DNA from 2 places in the Halomonas sp. 113 genome. Region 1 is predicted to be linked to the other one. Evidence: predicted binding sites of a transcription regulator. Region 1 holds the regulator's gene; the other holds the start of a gene.
The links. The regulator sigma-54, encoded in region 1, starts transcription at its own class of promoters, with help from an activator protein. The targets are predictions, from matches to a motif close to TGGCACNNNNNTTGCTNT.

Region 1 (11,074 bases):
AACTGGAAATCAATGCTCGGCCACGCTTTCCGGAAGTGGTGTATAAACCGCTCGATCTACGTCTTCAATCGGTTGAGGGGGATCTCGCCTGGCTTCAAAACGGGAAGAGTTCAGGTCTCGTCGGTGAGGTTAGTGGGCAGTTGCTGGGAGGCCCTATCAACGCTGATATTGATACTCAACGCAACGACATACAGCTGCAGGGGAGTGTCGCCACTGGGGCGCTTTTTGGGCTTGCAGGGTTGGATAGTCAAGGGCGTATGCCGCTAGAAGGACCGCTAGAGTGGCAGGGCAGTGTCGCCCTAACGCCAACGCCCATCCTGCGCTTGGAGAGTCGTTTAGTCGGCGTCACCAGTCATCTTCCCGAGCCCTTTGCAAAATCGCCACAGCAGGCCTGGCCCTGGACATTAACCGCCGATATGGACACAAAACGTATCGAAAGCCGCCTAGCCGATATCGCTTCTGCACGACTGCAACAGCTTAATGGCTCGCTTGCCGGGACGCTAAATTTAGGCAGCCAGGCGGTGCGCCTGCCCGACTGGCCCTCCCAGCCAGGGGTTAGTATCGATGCTGCCCTACCTCGCATTGACCCGCTAGCGTGGCAGCAGGCGATTTCACCGCTAATGCCCAGCGGGTTGCTCAGTGCGTCGGGTGGAGGTACTCAAATACCGTTGGCGGTCTCGTTAGCCACACCCTGTGTGGTTTACCAAAGGGAGTGTTTAGGCAGCCTTAACGCGTCGGGAGGCGTGAACGATGGCCGGATCGATTTGGGGCTAAGCGGTAATCTGGTCACTGGGCATTTACTGTACGATGCTCAATCACCGCAACCGTTAGATGTGGCCATTGAAGCGCTGGCGCTTGATCGCTTGCTGGCGTTAGCCAATGTTGAACACGACAGCGATGCTCCGATGCCAGACTCCTGGATGGAAACGGTCGACACCCAGCGCAAGGTGCCTGTGGCCATTCCTGATTGGCTAGCCGATGTGCCCAATGGACGATTACGCTTAGCCGAAATTGCTATGGGGCCGCGCCGCTTCGGCCCTTTGACTGCTTACTGGAAAACTGACGGCGAGCGTTTTTCGCTTACCCCCGTTGGCTTAACCCTGGGTCAGCTCTCTGCGCGAGGTGAGCTTTACTGGGAGGGGGACGCTGTTTCCAGTCATACCCGTGCGGACATTACGATTCAGGGTGGCGACATCGGCACCGCCCTTGAGCGTCTTGACCAACCGGTGGCCATGCGTAGCCGAAGTACCGATGTGGCTGCTTCGCTTGATTGGCCGGGGGCGCCCTGGCAGTTGGAGTTAAGCCGCTCAGATGGCTATATCAGTACCGACATTCGTGATGGCCGCTTTGTCACTCTGGAATCGGCACCTGCGCGCTTAATTGGCTTGCTCAATTTCGATAATATTTTACGTCGTCTACGCTTGGATTTTTCCGACGTTACCGGCCGCGGCACGGCATTTGACCGTGTTAAGGGGACGGCTGATGTTACTGGTGAGTTGCTGACGCTGCGCGGGCCATTGCAAATTGATACTCCGGCCACCACCCTAACGCTTACCGGCAGTGTCAACCTGGTGACGCGTGAACTTGACCAGCGGCTTGGCGTCACACTACCAGTGACGCAAAGTTTACCGATCGCGGCGATTGCCGTTGGCGCACCCATCGTGGGTGGCGCGCTGTTCCTTGCTGACCAGCTGTTTGGCGACGCCTTAGATCGCGCCACGACACTCCATTATCGCGTGCGAGGCCCTTGGACTTCGCCGCAGGTTACTTTAGAAGGCCCCCAATGACCGCATATAAAAGTGATGTAGATACGGCCGCTGCCATTCTGTTGACCCCCGGAGGGCTCGATTTAGAGGCTCTGGAAACGGGGTTGGGCTACGCCATGGGCGCGGGCATTGACTATGCCGATCTCTATTTCCAGCGTACCTGGCAAGAGGGCTGGGTACTGGAGGATGGAGAGGTAAAAGAGGCCAGCTACAATATTGACGGTGGCGTCGGCGTACGCTCACTGGCAGGTGAAAAGACTGGCTTTGCCTACTCCAACCAAATAACGGCCGATGCGCTAATGGACACCGGCCGCACGGCGGCAGGCATCGTCCGCAGCGGTCAACGTCTGCCTGGACAGTTGGTGCGCCCGGTATCCGCCATGTCGCGCTATGCGGGAATCGACCCCCTGGCCGGGCTAAGCGCGGAAGACAAAGTCGCCATGCTAAAACAGGCTGACAAAATCGCGCGTGCTGCAGACCCGAGCATCAGTCAAGTGAGTGCTTCTCTTTCAGGTACCTACGAAGTAGTGCTGGTGCGGGCAAGCGATGGCACCTTGGCGGCGGATATTCGCCCGCTGGTGCGCTTTAATGTCAGCGTTATCGCGGTTAAAAATGGTCGTCGTGAGCGTGGCAGTGCGGGCGGCGGTGGCCGTTACTCCATGGCCAAGCTGCGCGATGACCAAGTTGCCGAGCAGTACGCCAAAGAGGCGGTGCGTCAGGCACTGGTCAACCTGGAAGCCGTCGATGCGCCCGCGGGGCAAATGCCTGTGGTGCTGGCGTCGGGGTGGCCGGGAATTTTGCTTCATGAAGCCGTCGGCCATGGTTTGGAAGGGGATTTCAACCGTAAGGGCAGTTCCGCTTTTGCTGGCAAAATGGGCGAGCGCGTGGCCGCAAAAGGCGTGACGATTGTCGATGATGCGACACTATCGGATTGCCGTGGCTCGATGAGCGTGGATGACGAGGGCACGCCGGGCCAATACACGCCGCTTATCGAAGACGGCATTTTGACCGGCTATATGCAGGACAAACTCAATGCCCGCTTAATGGGTATGGCTCCCACAGGCAATGCGCGACGCGAATCCTTTGCCCACCTGCCGATGCCGCGCATGACGAATACGGTCATGCTTGCGGGCCAAGATGAGCCCAGCGATATTATCAAAAGCGTTAAGCGCGGTATTTACGCGGTGAGCTTTGGGGGCGGGCAGGTGGATATCACCTCTGGCAAATTTGTGTTCTCTGCCAGCGAAGCCTACTTGATTGAAGACGGTAAGGTGACGGTGCCGGTGAAAGGCGCCACCTTGATTGGTAACGGGCCGGAAGCGATGCAGCGTGTTTCCATGATTGGCCATGATATGGCGCTGGATACCGGCATTGGCGTGTGTGGTAAAGAAGGGCAGGGCGTGCCGGTGGGTGTGGGCCAGCCCACCCTGAAATTGGATGAGCTGACCGTCGGCGGCACGCAGTCTTGATAGGCGGTCTTGAAAAACCGTCTTAAAGAGGCTGTTTTTAAAGTGCGAGGGTTTCGCGCAGGTGTTTGAAGAGCTTGCGCGAGCTGGTCGGCGGTTTGCCCTGTTCGCGTTCCCGCTGGGCGTTGCGAATCAATTGACGCAGTGTCTGGCGATCGGCGTCGGGGTGCTCCGCCATAAACAGGTCAACTGCCGCATCGCCCTCGTCAATTAAGCGTTCCCGCCATTTTTCCAGTCGGTGGAACGCGTGGTCGCGCTGCTTTTGCTCCTGGTCGATGGAGTCGAACACGGCTTGAATGGCGGTAAGATCCTCTTTACGGATCAGCTTACCGACATACTGCATATGGCGGCGGCGACCTTCATGGGAGCGAATACGCGAGGTTTCCTCGATAGCGCGTAGCATATCGTCAGAGAGGGGGAAACGGGCGCGTTCCGCCGGTCGCATGGCGATTAAGGTTTCCCCAAGTGCCTGTAAGGCATGCATTTCGCGTTTGAGTTGCGACTTGCTAGGGCGTTCTTCCTGTTCTTCTACTTCAACGGGATCGGGACGTTGCTTACGCATAGTGTGACTCACAGACAAGATTCGTGGCGGCATTATACCAGCTGCGAGTACAACATTGATTCGCCGATGACACTCTCTTGCAAGACTTTGGTTGAGAGGCATTCGGTTGAAATAGGAGGCCATATGGCACAGGCATTTGATGCATCCGCGCAGCAGTCGCTATTGACCGCGCGCGCCGAAGAGGCGTTAGCGCTGGCGAAGCGCTTGGGCGCGGATGCTGCCGAAGTAGGCGCAAGCGTCGATCAGGGTATAGGCGTTAGCGTACGCCTGGGCGAAGTTGAAACGGTTGAGTTATCCCGTGACCAAGGCATTGCCGTCACGCTATACGTGGGTCAACGTAAAGGCAGCGCTTCATCCACTGATGCCAGCAGTGCCTCGATCCAGGCAGCCGTAGAGAAAGCGCTGGCGATTGCCCGCTATACCGGCGAAGACCCGGCCGCAGGGTTGGCCGATGCCTCCCTTATGGCTACTGAGTTGCCCGATCTAAAAGTGCACTACCCCTGGGCGCTCACAACGGATGAGGCGATTGAGTTAGCGCTTGCCTGCGAGCAGGCGGGGCGAGACGTTGACGGCATCTCACAGTCAGATGGCGCGTCTCTCTCCAGTGGCGAAGGGGTGCGCGTTTACGCCAATAGCCACGGCTTTTTAGGTACCCAAAAGGGCAGTAGTCACTCTCTTTCTTGCATGCTGATTGCCCAAGACGCGAGCGGTATGCAGCGTGATTATGACTACACCTCTGCCCGTGACCCCAAGGCGCTACGTGACCCCGCTGAGGTGGGGCGCGAAGCCGCGATGCGTACGCTGCGCAGGCTAGGTGCTAAACGGCCGCCAACGGGCACCTTTCCGGTGCTGTTTGACCCATCGTTGGCCAGTGGCTTGATTGGCCACCTGCTCGGTGGGTTAGCCGGTGGTGCGCTTTACCGGCAGGCCTCGTTTTTGTGCGACCGGCTCGGTACACCATTGTTTCCCGACTGGTTTAGTCTTGAAGAGCGGCCAATGGAGATTGGCGCTACGGCAAGCTCACCGTTTGATGGCGAGGGCGTGCAAACGCGCAATAATCGCTTTATCGATCAGGGACGCATTGCCAGCTATATGCTCTCTTCTTACAGCGCTCGTCGTCTCGATATGCAAACCACGGGCAATGCCGGTGGGGCACGTAACGTGCGTTTAGCAACGCCACTGCAATCACGCGAAAGCTTGTTGCAAGAGATGGGGCGGGGTATTTGGGTGACTGAGTTGATGGGCCAAGGTGTCAACGGTGTGACCGGTGACTATTCCCGCGGTGCAGCAGGTTTTTGGGTCGAAAATGGAAAGGTGCAGTACCCGGTCGAAGAGTTCACCATTGCCGGAAACCTGGAGCGGATGTTTGCTGGCTTAGTAGGTATTGGCGATGACACTGATACCCGTGGCAGTGTTCACACGGGTAGCTGGTTGATTGATGCCATGACCGTGGCGGGGGACTAACAAGCCAAGCGGCGGCTTACTGATCCTCCTCAAAGCGGGCGTCGAACAGCGCTTGAATCGCTTCAAGCGCCTGTTCGGCGTCATCGCCTTCGGCGGTGATTCTAAGCTCGGTGCCACAAGGTGCGGCAAGCATCAGCAGTGACATGATATTGGCGGCGTCGGCGGCCTGTTGCTGTTTGTAAACGCGTATTTTTGCCGTGAACTGTTGGCCGCATTTGACCAGTTTTGTCGCCGCGCGAGCGTGTAGCCCGCGTTGATTGGTAAGTGTAAGTATGCGTTCTGGCACCCTGGTTCCTTTTCGCCGAGTGGTGTCATTAATGGATAGACGCGCTTAAGAGGTCTCTGGCCGCTCGTTAGGTGTGGAAGCGCTGACGAGGGGAGCGGCCAACTGTTCGCTTATGGTGTAGTGCAGACCCAGTTCGCGGTGGCGAAGTTGAACTTCGCCCATGCTAGGAGTCAATTTTTCCGCTAACTTCTCGGCCATATAGACCGAGCGGTGCTGGCCACCAGTACAGCCAATCGCGATAGTCATGTAGCTACGTTGGCTATTCTGGTAAGCGGGTAGCCAACGCTCTAGCCAGGCCAAGATGTCGTCGCTCATGGCATCAACAATCGGATAGCTGTTCAAAAAAGCCACGATTTCCGCGTCGCGGCCAGTGAACTGGCGCAGCGTTGGATCCCAGTACGGATTTGGCAGGCAGCGCACATCGAAGACCAGGTCGGCGTCTAACGGTACGCCGCGTTTATACCCAAACGATTCCAGCGTTAGCGTCAGCTTGTCGCGCCGCTGATGGGCTACTTGGTCGGTAATGCGACGGCGTAAATCGTGCACCGATAATCGTGATGTATCGATCAATAGATCGGCCAGATCGCGAATATCCTCTAGCGTCGTCTCTTCTTTATTGATCGCCTCTTCCAGCGTCATTTCGCTATCGCGGGTCAGCGGATGACGGCGACGCGTTGCTGAGTAACGCTCAAGCAGTATGCGCGCATCGGTGGTCAGGTAAATAACTTGAAAGACGATTTTACGCTGGCGCAACTCGTCTAATAAAGAGGGCAGGCGCTCCAGAGCTCCCGGCAAATTGCGGGCATCAATACTCACCGCTAAATGTGCTCGGTCGCCCTGGTCACGCAGTTCATCCACCAACGACCCCAGCAACATAGCTGGGAGGTTATCAATCGCGTAGTAGCCAAGATCTTCCAGCGCTTGCAAGGCGATAGATTTACCTGACCCGGAGCGGCCGCTAATGATCACCAGTTGCATAGAGTCTCTCTTTGCTTTGATCAAGCTGCGTTGAGGGTGGTGAGCGGATAACCTGCTGTGATCTGCCCTGAACAGGGTTTCAGACCCTTAGGCCGCTGATTGCTCGCGAATTTTGGCGGTAATCAGCTCAAGCAGTTCGCGCTGGCTGGCTGCTTTACGCAGTTGCTGGCGCGTGTCCGCATCATTCATGATGGTCGCTACCTGACCCAGTAGTGAGAGATGCGTGTCATCTGCCTCTTCGGGTACCAACAGGACAAACACCAGATCTACCGGGTCGCCGTCGATAGCGTCAAAATCGATCGCTTCAGCCAGTTTCAAAAATCCAGCGATAGGGGCGTTGCAGTGGGGGCTACGCGCATGAGGAATAGCCACGCCGTTACCAATACCCGTACTACCTAAGCGCTCGCGGCCGATTAAACGGCTAAACACTTCTTGGCTGTCCAGGCTGGGGATATTTTGGGCGATAAAGGTGCTGTAAAACTCCAGCACCCTTTTTTTGCTGCCCCCGGGGACGTCGAACAGAACGCGTTCCGGGGGGAGTATGGTTTCCAACGTCATTGAATTAACGCACACCGGCGCCTTGGGCGCGAGCTTGTGCTTTTTCCTTGTGTTTAACGAGTTGACGGTCGATTTTGTCCGCTAGTGCGTCGATAGCGGCGTACATATCACTGTCTAGGGCTTCCGCATGTAAGTCAGCACCTGCGGCGTGCAGCGTACAGGCGGCCTGCTGGCGCTCTTTCTCCACTGATAAGGTGACTTGCACCGTAGTTATATTGTCGTAATGGCGCTCTACACGCTCAAGCTTCTCGTTGACATAGTCACGCAAGGCGTCAGTCAGTTCTACGTGATGACCAGTGATATTTACTTGCATTGACGTGCTCCTTATCCATCGGACTGTACTTCGATTGTAACCCTTTTTGCCGCGTTGCAAAGCCCTTGTCGAGAGTTTCCCTGAAACGTTAACGAAGTTAGCGCAAACGACGCCGTTCACTGGAAGAGGGAATGCCCATGGCTTCACGGTATTTCGCCACCGTACGACGCGCCACTTGAATCCCTCCTTCGCCTAATAGCGTCACTAAGCGGCTGTCTGAAAGCGGCTTGCCGGGCGGCTCCTCTTGAATCAGTTTCTTGAGTCGTGCACGGATGGCGGTGCTGGAGTGGCTGTCGCCATCTTGACCGCTCACCTGGCTTGAGAAAAAGTATTTGAGTTCAAACACACCACGGGGTGTATGGATATATTTTTGCGTCGTTACCCGTGAAATAGTCGACTCGTGCATCTCCACGGCTTCGGCAATGTCGGCCAGTATCAGTGGTTTCATGGCTTCTTCGCCGTGCTCTAAAAAGCCAATCTGGCGGGTAATGATTTCGCGACCAACACGCAGCAGCGTATCGTTTCGGCTAGAGAGGCTCTTGATCAACCAGCGCGCTTCCTGCAAGTGCTCTTTGAGAAACTGGTTGTCATCGCTTTTATCCGCACGCTTAATCAAGCTGGCGTAGTCGGGCTGAATGCGCAGCCGTGGCAGGGCCTCGGGGTTGAGCTCTAAATGCCAGCCTTCATTATCGTGGCGGACGACTAGATCGGGGGTGACATAGCTGTCATCGGTGTCGCCGTAGGCGCTGCCTGGGCGTGGGTCTAGGCTGCGAATAAGCAGGATGACATCGGACAGCTGTTCGTCGTCGAGCCCTAGACGGCGTTTCAGCAGACGCATATCGTCTTTGCCAAGCGCTTCGAGAAACTGCCGCACCAAGCGGCGGGCGGGAACCAGCAGTGGCGTATTATCGGGGAGAGCGGCGAGCTGCAGCATCAAGCATTCACGCAAGTCACGGGCAAATATGCCGGTCGGCTCAAACTGCTGGAGCTTGAGTAGAATGGTTTCCACTTCGCGTTGGCTTAGCCCGTCAATGCCCTGGGCACGAAGCCCTTCACGGATGTCGTTGAGCGGCTGGGTCAGGTAGCCGTTGGCGTCTAGCGCGTCGATTAAACTTTCCGCGACAAGCTGCTCGCGAGCGCTAAAATCGGTCATGGCGAGTTGCCACAGCAGGTGGCCATGAAGGCTCTGCCCGGCTGCCTGGCGCTCAAAGTCGGGGCCTTCGCTGCTGCTGCCCCCCTGGCTTCCCATATCTTGATAGGTATCTGACCAGTCGCTATCTACCGAGAGCTCAGTAGGGATGCTCTCTGACCACTCTTCTTCCTTAGGCTCGCTGACAGCCTGTTCACTAAATTCATCTTCCTGCTCCAGCATGGGATTGGCATCGAGGGCCTGCTGAATTTCTTGACGAAGATCCAGCGTAGAGAGTTGCAGCAGCGCAATGGCCTGCTGCAACTGGGGCGTCATGGTCAGCTGTGTGCCGATACGCAGTTGGAGAGAAGCTTTCATGACCATCTGAGAACCACTCGTTAATCAGAATGCTCCACCCTAGTGCGAGTGAGTGCTTGGCGCAAGTGCAATAAGCATGCCATTGGTCGTAAAGTTGTTTTAAAGCGCTATTTAGGGGCGATTAAGGCAAAAACATTACAGGCGAAAATCGGCGCCCAAATACACATCCCTTACTTTTTGGTTGGTGAGAATCGAGGCGGGCGAGCCACTGGCGATGATTTGCCCATCGCCGACGATATAGGCGATATCGCAAATGTCTAGTGTTTCACGCACGTTGTGATCGGTGATCAGCACGCCGATATGGCGCTGTTTCAGTGCACGAATGATGGTTTTAATCTCACCTACCGAGATGGGGTCAACGCCCGCAAAAGGCTCATCGAGCAGTATAAAAGCGGGCTCTGTGGCTAGCGAGCGGGCTATTTCTACACGCCTGCGCTCGCCGCCCGAAAGGCTCATGCCCAGGTTGTCGCGAATATGGGTGATATGGAAGTCTTCGAGTAGCGCTTCCAGGCGCTGTTCGCGATCGCTGCGGTTAAGCTCTTTGCGGGTCTCGAGTATCGCCATAATATTCTCGGCAACCGAGAGTTTGCGGAAAATAGACGCCTCTTGAGGTAGATAGCCAATCCCCGCAGCTGCGCGCTCGTGCATGGGGGCGCGCGTTAAATCCACATCGTCGATACCCACCTTGCCAGCGTCGGATTTGACCAGCCCAACAATCATATAAAATGAGGTGGTTTTGCCCGCGCCGTTGGGGCCCAAAAGGCCAACGACACTGCCTTGGGATATCTCTAGATTGATGTCTTTGACCACTCGGCGGCGTTTGTAGCTTTTAGCCAGGTGGTGGGCATAAAGGGTTTTGATCGGCGCAGTGTCAGCAGTGGCCACAGCTAGGCTCCCTATTGTTCAGGCTGAAGGGTCATGCGTATGCGCTGGGGCTCGCTGCCATCAACGTCAGAGCGCGCTTGAATCACTTCTCGGTCAATAAAATACTCAAGGCGACCGCCACTAAAGGTGTCCTCTTGCTGGGTCAGTTCGGCTTGGTCGATCAGCTCTACGCGACGCTCGGCGACGTGATAAATAATCCGCCGCGCCCAGCCTTCCGTGGGGCCTTCTTGCCCTTCGCCTTGATGGCGCAAGTAGGCGCGCTCACCGGTAGCGGTGGCTGTCGAGAGTTCGCCCGCGTCGTTGCGTTCGATCTCTACCCGCTCGCCGCGCAGCTGCATTTCGCCTTGGCGAATGTCCACATCCCCAGTATAAACAGCTGTGCCTGCCCGCTGATCAAGATCTAAACGGTCGGCTTCCACTTCCACTGGGGCTTGTTGGGAAGATGAGTTGGTTTGGGCTAACACTGATAAAGGTATCGCTAAACCGAACAGTGCAGTGTAGAGCAGGGCTGGGGAAATCATGGCTTTCATGGCGGTTCCTATTAGCGTTGTGTGGCCGGGGGGTGCGTGCCGCGCACATTATCCGTTAAGCGAACCTGGCTGGTGTTAAGCCAAACGTCCATATGTGAAGCGCTCATTTGCTGTGGCGGTTGCTGCATCAATACCGGTGTGTCACTCCATGCATGCTGCTCGAGGCCATCATAGTGCAGTAGCTCGGTATCTAGCTGCCAGCCTTCATCTGGTGCAAACAGCCGAGCCGAACCTGACAGCAGCAGGGCTTGGGTAGCGGTGTTGAGCGTGCCTACAGCGGCGCTGGCCAGCCACTGACGGTTTTCGCTGTCATACAGTACTGCCTCGGGCTCTTCCGTCCAGGTTTCGCTGCGCTGCGGGGTATGGATAAGGCGCGGTGTTTTTAGCGACTGCATGACACTGCCGTTATCCCCGAATAGGGTAATCTCGGCATTTTCCAGCACGTGGCCAGGTTCCTGAGCCTGTGCTTCGGGATCGATGCTGGTGTCTTGAGGCCCGCGGGGGTCAAGCCATACCAGCAGAATCCCCAGCGCGATGACTAGCCCGGCTAACCAGAGGCGTACTTTAAAGCGTTTAAACATTTACGTGCGGCCGTGCAGATAGGTGTCGAGCACCGCGCCCCAGTGTCCTTGAGATTCAAGCAGCGTATCGCAGATCTCACGTACGGCACCGTGGCCACCCAGGCGTTCGGTAGTCCAGTCGGCGTGGGTATGCATATAGTCCGGCGCGTTTGGCACGGTAATGCCGACGCCGCAACGT
Region 2 (11,074 bases), 340 kb from region 1:
AACTCGTCTTCGCTGATACCTTCATGAACATGGACGTTCTCACTGCGCTGTTCCGCAACGCTGGTTTCATGCTCAAAGGTATCGCGACCGGGAGCTTTATAGTCGTGGCATAAGAACAGCCGCGTCTGCTCGGGAAGCGCCAATACTTTTTGGATAGAGTGATAAAGAGTGCGCGCATCTCCACCGGGAAAGTCGCACCGCGCGGTGCCATAATCCGGCATAAATAGCGTATCGCCTACAAAGGCGGCATCGCCTATTACGTAGGTTAAACAAGCGGGCGTATGTCCTGGGGTATGCAGCACCTGGCCCTGTAATTGGCCAACGGCGAACGTATCCCCTTCTTCAAACAGCGCATCAAACTGGCTGCCATCCCGAACAAACTCACTGCCCGCATTGAATGCCTTACCGAATATCTCCTGCACCTTCACTATGTTGGCACCAATGCCGGTTTTACCCCCTAACTGTTCATGTAGGTATGGCGCTGCCGAGAGGTGGTCTGCATGTACATGGGTCTCCAAAATCCAGACTACATCGAGATCGTGTTCGCGAATAAAAGCGATGATGGTGTTAGCAGATCGCACGTCGGTTCGCCCAGCGGCATAATCAAAATCGAGTACCGAATCTATAATTGCGCAGGCACGGCTATCAGGGTCTTGGACGACATAGCTAAAGGTGTTCGTAGGCTCATCAAAAAAGTGCGTAACGATTGGGCGTTGCATCGTTGCCTCCCATAGGGGTGGTGATCTCAATCTCATGCTATAAAGACAGCATAGTGCATTTTAAGTTCTATATTTAGATTATTTTAGAATATAAGGGTGCTATATATCCCAAAAGAGTGTTCAAGACTATTTTTGCTAAGGTCTGCTCCATTTAGGCCGATAATGAAGGAGTTACTCAATTACAAAAATTAGGAAGAACATGACTCACTTAACAACGACACAAAAACTCTGGGGAACGCTGGGTATTATCTGGGTTGCAATGCTGCTATTGGTTGGCTGGCTTGCCTGGGAGAACCGCCAGACGATTGAGAGCGAACGCCGCGATAGCATTCAATACGTAGTGGAAAGCGTGCAAAACCAAATTGAAGCCCTGCAAGAACGGGTAGCCTCCGGTGAACTTAGCCTGGAAGAAGCGCAGCAGCGTGCGATCGATAATATGTCTAGCGTTAGCTTTGGGGCGGGCGAGTATATCTTTTCATTCAACGATGACTTACTGATTATCTCGCATCCTAGCCGTACACCCGGCACTGACATGACCAATTATGAAGACGCCAGCGGGATGGCGCTGTACCCCGAGTTGCTGCGTGTCGCGCAAGCAGGTGGTGGTCACGTCAATTACTATTCTACCCGCGCGGGTGGCGACGAGCAGCTGCCGAAAACCAGTTATGTAGCACACCTTCCCGAATGGGACTGGTCACTGGCGACCGGCGTTTATGTCGATGATATTAATGCCGCCTTTATTGCCGGTTTGATTCGCTCGATCGTGATACTACTGATCATTGGCCTGCCGGTAACGCTGCTGATGGGATGGGTTATTCGTGATGTTTCTCGTCGTTTAGGTGGAGACCCACGCTATGCAGCCAACGTAGTACGTCATATTGCCGACGGCGACCTGACCCAGGTCACACGGCTTTCGCCGAAGGATCAACAGAGCTTACTTTTTAATATCAACCGGATGCGTGAAGCTCTTGCCGAGACGATTGGTGACATCCACCACGGCGCAAGCCAGGTCAACAGTGGCGTAGAGCAGATCGTGGGCGTAAACGAAGAGCTTTCGACCCGCACCGAAGAGCAGGCAGCATCACTAGCTGAAACCGCTTCCAGTATGGAACAGCTCACCGCGACTGTTAAGCAAAATGCTGAACACGCTGACCATGCGCGTAAGCTTGCCACCAGAGCGGCCGATAGCGCTCAGCGCGGCAGTGACTCGATGTCGTCCGTCACGACCACTATGGCGACGATTAACGAAAGCGCCACACAGATGAGCAGCATCGTTAACACCATTGACGGTATCGCTTTCCAAACCAATATTTTGGCACTGAACGCGTCAGTTGAAGCCGCCCGAGCAGGTGATCAAGGGCGCGGCTTTGCGGTTGTCGCCAATGAGGTTCGTCAACTTGCCAGCCGCTCAGCTGCTGCGGCACAGGAGATTAAAACGCTGATCGAAGCGTCGGACAGCAAAGTAGTTGAAGGTAGCCGCCAAGTACGCGACACCGGTGATGTGATTAACAGCATGGTCGATGATATCAAACAGCTCAGTACGCTGGTTCAGGAAATTTCTGCGGCTACCATTGAACAGAGCGGCGGCATTGAGCAGGTCAACCAAGCGGTAACGCAAATGGATCAAATGACCCAGCAAAATGCCAGCTTGGTGCAAGAAAGCACTCACGCGACTCAAGCCCTGGCCCAGCTCAGCGCCCAACTGCGCCAACTGGTTGCCCACTTCCGCATTCACCAGAGCACGGAGAATACACAGGCAAGCTTACCCGCCTCCTCACCCGCCCCGCAGACCGCTCATCAGCATAGCGATTTTTGATGTTTTGTCATTGCGAGCGCAGTGAAGCAATCTCATGGTTACCTGCCACCGCAGATCGAGATTGCCGCGTCGCTGCGCTCCTCGCAATGACGTAGGAGATATCATTGAAATCCTTCACACCTGCCATTGCGAACGTAGTGAAGCAATCTCGGGGTTACCTGCCACCGCAGATCGAGATTGCCGCGTCGCTGCGCTCCTCGCAATGACGTAGGTGATATCATTGAAATCCTTCACCTGTCATTGCGAACGTAGTGAAGCAATCTCGGGGTTACCTGCCACCGCAGATCGAGATTGCCTCGTCGCTGCGCTCCTCGCAATGACATATGAGTAGGCTCTTCACAATGATCAACTGGGTGTCATTGCGAGCGACGTGAAACACATCTCAGAATATGCTGCCTCGGCAAGCGAAATTGCCGCGGCAGCATTTACTTTAAATTTTGCTAAGGTATTGGTGCCTTAGGCCGATAGGGAACAACGTTGCTTACTTACATCGGCTAGGAAAAAAATGACTCGCTTAACGACGACGCAAAAACTCTGGGGAACGCTGGGTATTATCTGGGTTGCCATGCTACTGCTGGTAGGCTGGTTGGCCTGGGAGAATCGCCAGACGATTGAGAGTGAACGCCGAGACAGTATTCAATACGTGGTGGAAAGCGTACAGAGCCAAATTGAAGCGCTACAAGAGCGGGTAGTTGCTGGAGAGCTCAGCCTTGAAGAAGCTCAACAGCGTGCCATCGACAATATGTCTAGCGTCAGTTTTGGCGGTGGAGAATATATCTTCTCCTTCGATGATGACCTAAAGATCGTTTCCCACCCCAAGCGCCCCCGCGGTGAAGACATGAGCGCTTACCAGGATGCCAGCGGCATGGATCTTTACGCTGCTTTTCGAGAAGCAGCTCAAGCTGGCGGTGGGCACGTTGACTACTACTCCCGTCGTATCACTGGTGATGAGCAGGTACCGAAAATCAGTTACGTGGCCTATCTTCCCGAATGGCAGTGGTCGCTGGCCACGGGTGTTTATGTAGATGATATAAACGAAGCTTTTATTACACGTTTAATTTACTCGGTAATGGTACTGCTGATTATAGGCCTTCCTGTAACGCTGCTAATGGGCTGGGTCATTCGTGATGTTGCTCGCAGGCTGGGGGGCGACCCACGCTATGCAGCTAGCGTAGTACGCCATATTGCTGATGGAGATTTGACCCAAACCACTCAGCTTTCGCCAAAGGATCAGCAGAGCTTACTATTTGATATCAACCGGATGCGTGAAACCCTGGCCAATACCATTGGCGATATTCACCACGGCGCAAACCAGGTTAACAGTGGCGTAGAGCAGATTGTGGGTGTTAATGAAGAGCTTTCCACACGCACCGAAGAGCAGGCAGCGTCGTTGGCCGAAACGGCCTCCAGCATGGAGCAGCTTACCGCCACGGTTAAACAAAATGCCGAACATGCGGATCACGCGCGAACACTTGCCACACGCACCGCTGACAGCGCTCAACGCGGCAGTGACTCAATGTCCACGGTGATCTCCACCATGGCGACGATTAACGAAAGCGCCACCCAAATGAGCAGCATCGTTAACACCATTGACGGCATCGCCTTCCAAACCAATATTTTGGCTCTTAACGCCTCGGTGGAAGCCGCCCGAGCCGGCGAGCAGGGGCGCGGTTTTGCCGTTGTCGCCAATGAAGTTCGCCAACTAGCCAGCCGTTCGGCTGCCGCCGCCCAAGAGATCAAAACGCTGATCGAAGCGTCGGATAGCAAAGTGGTGGAAGGCAGCCGTCAAGTGCATGACACCGGCGATGAGATCAATGGCATGGTCGATGACATTAAACAGCTCAGTACACTGGTTCAGGAAATCTCTGCAGCCACCATTGAGCAGAGCAGCGGCATTGAGCAGGTCAATCAGGCGGTAACGCAGATGGATCAAATGACCCAGCAAAATGCCGGCCTGGTGCAAGAGAGTAACCACGCCACCCAAACGCTCGCACAGCTCAGTGCTCAGCTGCGTCAACTGGTTGCCCACTTCCGCATTAACCAGAGCACGGGACATGCACAAGCAAATTTACCCGCCTCGTCATCGGCTCCGCGTGCAGCCCTCCAGCACAGCGATTTTTGATGTCTTGTCATTGCGAGCGCAGTGAAGCAATCTCGGAGTTACCTGCCATCGCAGATCGAGATTGCCGCGTCGCTGCGCTCCTCGCAATGACATATGAGTAGGCTCCTTGCAATGACAAATGGGTGTCATCGCGAGCGAAGCGTGGCGATCTCGGTGTTGTCATTGGGAACGCAGTGAAGCAATCTCGGGGTTACCTGCCATCGTAGATCGAGATTGCCGCGTCGCTGCGCTCCTCGCAATGACATATGAGTAGGCTCCTTGCAATGACAAATGGGTGTCATCGCGAGCGAAGCGTGGCGATCTCGGTGTTGTCATTGGGAACGCAGTGAAGCAATCTCGAGGTTACCTGCCATCGCAGATCGAGATTGCCGCGTCGCTGCGCTCCTCGCAATGACATATGAGTAGGCTCCTTGCAATGACATATGAATAGGCGCTAAACCTTACCTTGGTTATCCAGCTCTACCGCTTCGTGCATACGCGTGAGCAGATCTGGCACCGCGGCCTGAACACGGTTCCAGCTGGGGATAAAGGGTCGCTCACGTGGGTTATCCATAAAAAGATTGCCCGCTTCGAGCAGGTTACTGGCAAACAGCTCCACGGCCTGCTCTTCGCTGTGGCGATCAAGGCTTAGGCCGTTCATCGTCGCATCGTGGTCGTAGGCTTCGATCAAATCCAGCGCAAAGCGGTAGTAGGTAGCTTTAAGCGTGCGGAAGTCTTCGCTGCTAAAGGTAACCCCCTGGGTGGCTAGTTTGCGATAGAGCGCTTTTGAAATATCCAGGCTCATGCGGTTTAAGCCGCTATCAGGATCATCTTCGCTAACCGGCTGATGCTTGTGGTCGTAGGCATCGGCAATATCTACCTGGCAGAGCTGGCGCAGGGAGTAGTTGCGTTGTAACTCCGACAAAACGCCAATTTCCAGCCCCCAATCCGCAGGCATACGAATCCCCTCAAGCACTTCGCTGCGCATCGCAAACTCACCTGACAGTGGGTAGCGAAAGCTATCCAGGTAATCAAGGTAGGGCATCGGCCCACAGACAGTTTTAAGCGCCCGCAGCAGCGGTGTGACTAACAGCCGTGAGACGCGCCCATTCAGTTTACCCTCGGCAATACGGGGGTAATAACCTTTGCAGAAGCTGTAATTGAAATTGGGGTGCGCCACCGGATACATCAAGCGCGCAAGCAGCCCACGCTCATAGGTCAAAATATCGCAGTCGTGAAGCCCTACCACCGTCGAGCGCCCTGACGACAGCATATAGCCTGCGCAATACCATACATTGCGCCCTTTCCCAGGCTCTAAAGCGCCTAAACCGTGCTCTTCCAGCTCCGCATCCAGGGCGCGCAGCCGTGGGCCATCGTTCCATAAGATGCGCGTGTGTTGCGGCAGGCGTGAGAAAAACTCCCGAGCATATAAAAATTGCTCGCGATCGGCTCTATCCAGACCAATGACAATCTCGTTGAGATAAGGGACTTTAACCAGCTCATCGACGATCGCCGACAGCGCTGGCCCTTCCAGCTCCGAAAACAGCGACGGTAGAATCAGCCCCATTGGACGTCGTCGAGCAAACTGGCACAGCTCTTGTTCAAGCGCCTCCACCGAGCGCCGGGTAAGGTTGTGAAAGTCGGTAATAATTCCGTTTTGATGAAAGTCACTCATTCACTTACCTCCCTGGATTCATAGAACTGGGGTCAAAGTACTGGACTCAAAGAACTGTACTCAAAGGACAGCGGCATCGCCCTTTTCCGCCGTCGCTAAACGGCGGTCATCTCGCCCCCACCAGTAGGCCACTCCCTCAGCCCAGCCGGTTGGCCCTGTGGCATACGTGCGATAGAGCGAAGCATTGCGGGGTTCTACGGCTAAGTCGTGACAACCTCGTATCACGACCGCTTGATCCACTGCTTCGAGCATGGTGATATCGTTTGGCCCATCTCCCAAACCCAATGAAAGAGGCATTCGCCCTCTTAATGCCGTGAAGCGTTTAACCAGCCACTCGACGGCATTGCCCTTATCGGCGGAGCGCCCCATTACATGCCAAAAGCGTCCACCTTGAGTAAGCTGTAAGCCATCCCCCTCTAAAGCGGCGCGAAACGTCTCAAGGGCCGCGGCCGAGTCTTCCCACAACAACGGTTCGCTACCTTCCCGCTGCCGAGCATCCCGGGCGCGAACTGCGTCGAGCTCGGTAAGCTCCATCACCTCAGCTACGCTCATCTCTCCCATGCGGGTAAAGCGAATATCCAAGCGTTCACGCCACACCTTTAATCGGGCACGTATAAAGCCAATATCCACACCAGGATGTTTGATAACAACACCATCACGGCCACTGCCTGGACGGTCTAAGCGTGCATGACACCAGCCAGGGGGGAGACCAATAACCGCACCATTTTCAGCAATAAATGGGGTTGCCGTGAGGCCCAGCGCTTCGCGCAGCGGTATCAGTTCGGCATGGGTTTTACTGGTCACCGGAACCACCGGCACCCCCATTTGCTTTAAGCGGGCAAGCCAGGGAGCAGCAGGGCTGAAGTCATAACTGTGATGGTCGAGCAGTGAGCCATCTAAATCGGTCAAGACAAGCCGCGGCTGCAGAGCCGGATCAACCGAAGGGGTTGACGCTGAAAGACGAGCGGGTTCAGGCATAGCACTACCTCTCTTCGGCCTTAACGCTTCGTTAAGACGTCGTGTCTAGAACGCCTAAATAGCTATGGCCAGCTATTAACTACTATGACCAGCTATTAATTGCTACGTAAAGCATAGCAATTAATAAGCCAAAACAGAGAAGTGTCTATTCAACAGAGGGTTACGTGGCATTTGACGGGATAAATAAATCAGAGTACTTGCAAGCACCAAAAAGAGGCAGTTAAAACGCACCACAAAAGTGCATGAAGCAGATCGGTGCGCTTTGTACAGCCCCTTTCAGAATAAGCATTAGCGATAACTAAGATGATAAAAAGTAAAAAAAGCTTTACCGCACTTGGCAACGCTTAATAAATAGCTATACTGACATTGTACCCACTGGCAATCCTGTACACCCCTCACCTGATGCCAGTGGACTGCAGTGAGCCAAGCCCTTTAATGCCCGCCTCCCCCGGCGGGCTTTTTTCTATGTCATTGCCCCTCTTATGTCATCGCGAGCGAAGCGTGGCGATCATGTTGCCGTCATTGCAAACATAGAGAAGCAATCTCGGGGTTAGCTATCACTGACAAATCAGATTGCCGCGTCGCTGCGCTTCTCGCAATGACATTTTCCTTATAGCTGAGCAGCTATTTACTCCTCTATTAACTGCCCCTTACTCCACATGAATCACCACCTCAACCCGCCGATTACGTGCACGCCCTTCCGCGGTGGCGTTGCTCTCTAGCGGTTTTGTTGCTGCCAAGCCGACTGCGCGAAGGCGTTCAGCATCCACGCCCGCCGCTTCCAGCGCTTCCACAATGGCAATGGCACGAGCACTCGACAGCGCCCAGTTAGATGAGAACTCCTCGGTGCTAATGGTCTGGCTATCCGAATGGCCCTCCACCCACACTTCGCCATCGTAGCGCTGAATAGTCTCGAGCAAACTGCTCACTAGTGACGACCCATCGTTGGTTAGCTCAGCCGTGGCAGAGGGAAACAGCAGTTGATCCTGTACACGCAGGCTAATCCCCTCAGCCACCCGCGATACTTCAACACCCTCCAGGTCGGGCAAATAGGTAGACTCTTCAACGCGTTCCGAAAGCGCCTGATTTAGCGCAGTCGCCCCCGCTACTGACTCATCGCTCACCACTTGTACATTTGCCGGGGGGTGGTCGGTTAACACCACCATGTAGTCAGCTAAGGGCGATGTAAAATCATCGCTGCCCGCGGGCATCAGTAGTTTTGGTAAGGAAATAACCGGCTCAGCAGGCGGCAATGGTGCTGCCAAAAGCGGTGGAACACCGAAGCTGACTCGTCGAGGAAGATCGGCCAGCTTGGGCAGCCCTGCCACGCCAAGTGCCGCACTAATCGCCATGGGGTTCAATCCTGCACTGCTCCACCGGGCGACACTCTCACGCTCATGGCTTACCTGGGCCAATGCTTCAGGCAGGGGGACTCCCAAAGTAGGCGAGGATGTGCCCGCGTCCTCGCTCACACTATCCTTCTGGTTCAATTGAGGAATAACCGGCCCTGCAGCGGCGATAATGACCACGAACAGAGCCACCAACAAGGTCATGATATCGAGATAACTGATCATCCAACCGCTACCGCTATCACTTTCATGATAGGCCGACATCAGCGAATCATGGCGCGGACCGCCGCGGTGATCTTCAAGCATTGGCATTATCGCTCATTCAAGTTTTTAACCTCGTGGCCGATCTTGCTAGGTATGATGAATTAGATACGTCGAATTAGGCATGGCAAACTAAGCAAAGCACATAGTCTATCAAAAGCCGTTTTGTAGCGAAAAAGGAACCAGCAGGTGCGCACCCGTCCCCGATTATTTCCATTACCCTATTTCATACGTCCTGTTAGTTTGGGGCTGGCAAGCTTAATGCTTAGCGGCTGCTTTTATGCCAACACATCTCAAGCGCCGATCGCCACTACCTACCCCTATACCGAACAGCAACGTATGCAGGCAGCTCACCACTGGGATGTGCTGGCCCGCCATGAAGCTACCAGCATTTTACAACGCGAGCGCGTTCGCAATCGCGATTTACACATCAGCGAGTCAGACAGTGAAGCACTGCACGCCTACAGTGGCGGTGAATTTGGGCGTGGCTTTCGCGCACTGCTGACCAGCGAACTGGTGTCACGGGGCGCTAACCTTACCACCGTCCCCACTGCAAACAGCGCCAATATCACTATCGACGTCGAAGTTGTCGAGCACCGTGACCGCGGCTTTATCCGCCCACCGGTTGGCGCTTTTACCGCACTCACCGCGGGCATTGCGGTAGCCACGATTCCGTTTAATCAGTGGAGCGAACCTGCGCTGGGATTAATCCCCGCCGGCATGCTTGCCGATACCACCAGCGGTAGTTGGACATACACCGGTGACGAAGAGATCATCGTGACCACGCAAATTATCGACGGCGAACGAATTCTCTACTCTTCGTCCAACATTTACTACATCAATGCCGGTGACCGTCGTCAATATGCCCCCCATCGCGTGCCTCAGGCACCTACCACACCCTCCGTTTCCCTTACTGATACGTGGTAATTTCATGCTGATGACACTTTTCACTACTTGGCGCGCTCGCTCTATCGGCCATGCTACCCGTGGGATGACCATGGGCATAACGCTACTGTTACTGGCTGGTTGCAGCGCGCTGGGCAATGCTAACAATACGCCCGCCGAACCGGAACCCGATCTCTCTGAATTGGTTCATGCCGCTGCCGAGCAGATGGTTGCCAGCAATCCAGAGCTCACGCGCTATAGCCCCATGATTGCTGCCACTTTTGTGAGCATCGACAATCTAAGCCAGTCGTCTACGCTTGGGCGTATTAGCTCTGAAATTATGGCCTCCGCACTGGCCCGTCAGGGTATGCAGGTACGCGAAGTCAAAATGCGCGACAGCATGTTTATCGAAGAGAGCGTGGGGGAATTGATTCTATCACGGCAAGTTCAGCGCCTAACCGCTCAGCACAACGCCCGTTCAATTTTAATGGGCACCTATGCACAGGGCCAGGACTACGTCTATGTAAGTGCTCGGGTCGTGCGAGCAGGTGATGCCATGGTACTCGGCAGCGCCGATTTTCGCTTACCGCTCAATAACAACACCCGAAGCTTGTTAGAGGGCCAAGGGGGTTGGTGAGCACTCACGATTTTTGGCAAGCTCACGTTTATCTTGTAGTGGTGGGCGATTCAATCAACTTATACCCTTGGGCAATGGCAAACGAATGGCAGGTATTGGCGGGCACTTAAACGATGGGTTGCAACTTCGGCCCTCTAGAGATTCAGATCATCTTTTTCTTGAAGCGCTTTATCGAGATATCCGGCAAGACCTGCAACTAGCGCTGGCTGATCAAGACATGATTGAGGCGCTGCTTGAGATGCAGGTTAAGGCCCAGGCAATCGGTTATGGAACTGCCTACCCCAATGCCTTGTATTATATCGTCGAGAAACAGGGTGAGCGGATCGGCCGTGTGACGGTGGATTTCGGTGCTAATGAAGTGCATATTCTCGACCTCGCGCTGATCAAGGGGGCACGTAACAAGGGTTATGGGGCTGTTGTTCTTAGGGCAGTCCAGTCAGCAGGGGCTCAAGTTATGAGCCCCGTTTCCCTTTCCGTCGATCCATTTAATGTGTATGCCAAACAGCTTTACCAGCAGCTAGGGTTCCGTTTTGAAGGATTAATAGGGGCAGTAGAGCGCTGGGTCTGGTATCCGCAAACGCCCTAGTCAACTATTAGTTAAAAATATTAGTTAAAAACCAGTTGATACCAGGGTCGTGGGTCGCTACCCATTG

Region 2: YERSI8AC_RS07805 (HAD-IIB family hydrolase) is a predicted target of sigma-54. The motif match lies at 7,403-7,420, and genes of this name have one in related genera.

The regions. Positions count from the first base shown of each region.
Region 1 covers NZ_LR881453.1:1,976,859-1,987,932, forward strand. The annotation lists gene YERSI8AC_RS09230 (YhdP family phospholipid transporter) at 1-1,787, shown strand, start outside; gene tldD (metalloprotease TldD) at 1,784-3,235, shown strand; gene yjgA (ribosome biogenesis factor YjgA) at 3,273-3,794, opposite strand; gene pmbA (metalloprotease PmbA) at 3,918-5,258, shown strand; gene YERSI8AC_RS09250 (HPr family phosphocarrier protein) at 5,275-5,544, opposite strand; gene rapZ (RNase adapter RapZ) at 5,590-6,522, opposite strand; gene YERSI8AC_RS09260 (PTS sugar transporter subunit IIA) at 6,610-7,080, opposite strand; gene hpf (ribosome hibernation-promoting factor, HPF/YfiA family) at 7,085-7,393, opposite strand; gene YERSI8AC_RS09270 (RNA polymerase factor sigma-54) at 7,491-8,906, opposite strand; gene lptB (LPS export ABC transporter ATP-binding protein) at 9,036-9,785, opposite strand; gene lptA (lipopolysaccharide transport periplasmic protein LptA) at 9,797-10,315, opposite strand; gene lptC (LPS export ABC transporter periplasmic protein LptC) at 10,327-10,896, opposite strand; gene YERSI8AC_RS09290 (KdsC family phosphatase) at 10,897-11,074, opposite strand, start outside.
Region 2 covers NZ_LR881453.1:1,635,291-1,646,364, reverse strand. The annotation lists gene YERSI8AC_RS07825 (MBL fold metallo-hydrolase) at 1-719, opposite strand, end outside; gene htc2 (methyl-accepting chemotaxis protein Htc2) at 919-2,535, shown strand; gene YERSI8AC_RS07815 (methyl-accepting chemotaxis protein) at 3,041-4,657, shown strand; gene YERSI8AC_RS07810 (hypothetical protein) at 5,091-6,311, opposite strand; gene YERSI8AC_RS07805 (HAD-IIB family hydrolase) at 6,372-7,289, opposite strand; gene YERSI8AC_RS07800 (OmpA family protein) at 7,940-8,950, opposite strand; gene YERSI8AC_RS07795 (hypothetical protein) at 9,161-9,826, shown strand; gene YERSI8AC_RS07790 (FlgO family outer membrane protein) at 9,891-10,421, shown strand; gene YERSI8AC_RS07785 (GNAT family N-acetyltransferase) at 10,507-11,007, shown strand; gene YERSI8AC_RS07780 (DUF6916 family protein) at 11,028-11,074, opposite strand, start outside.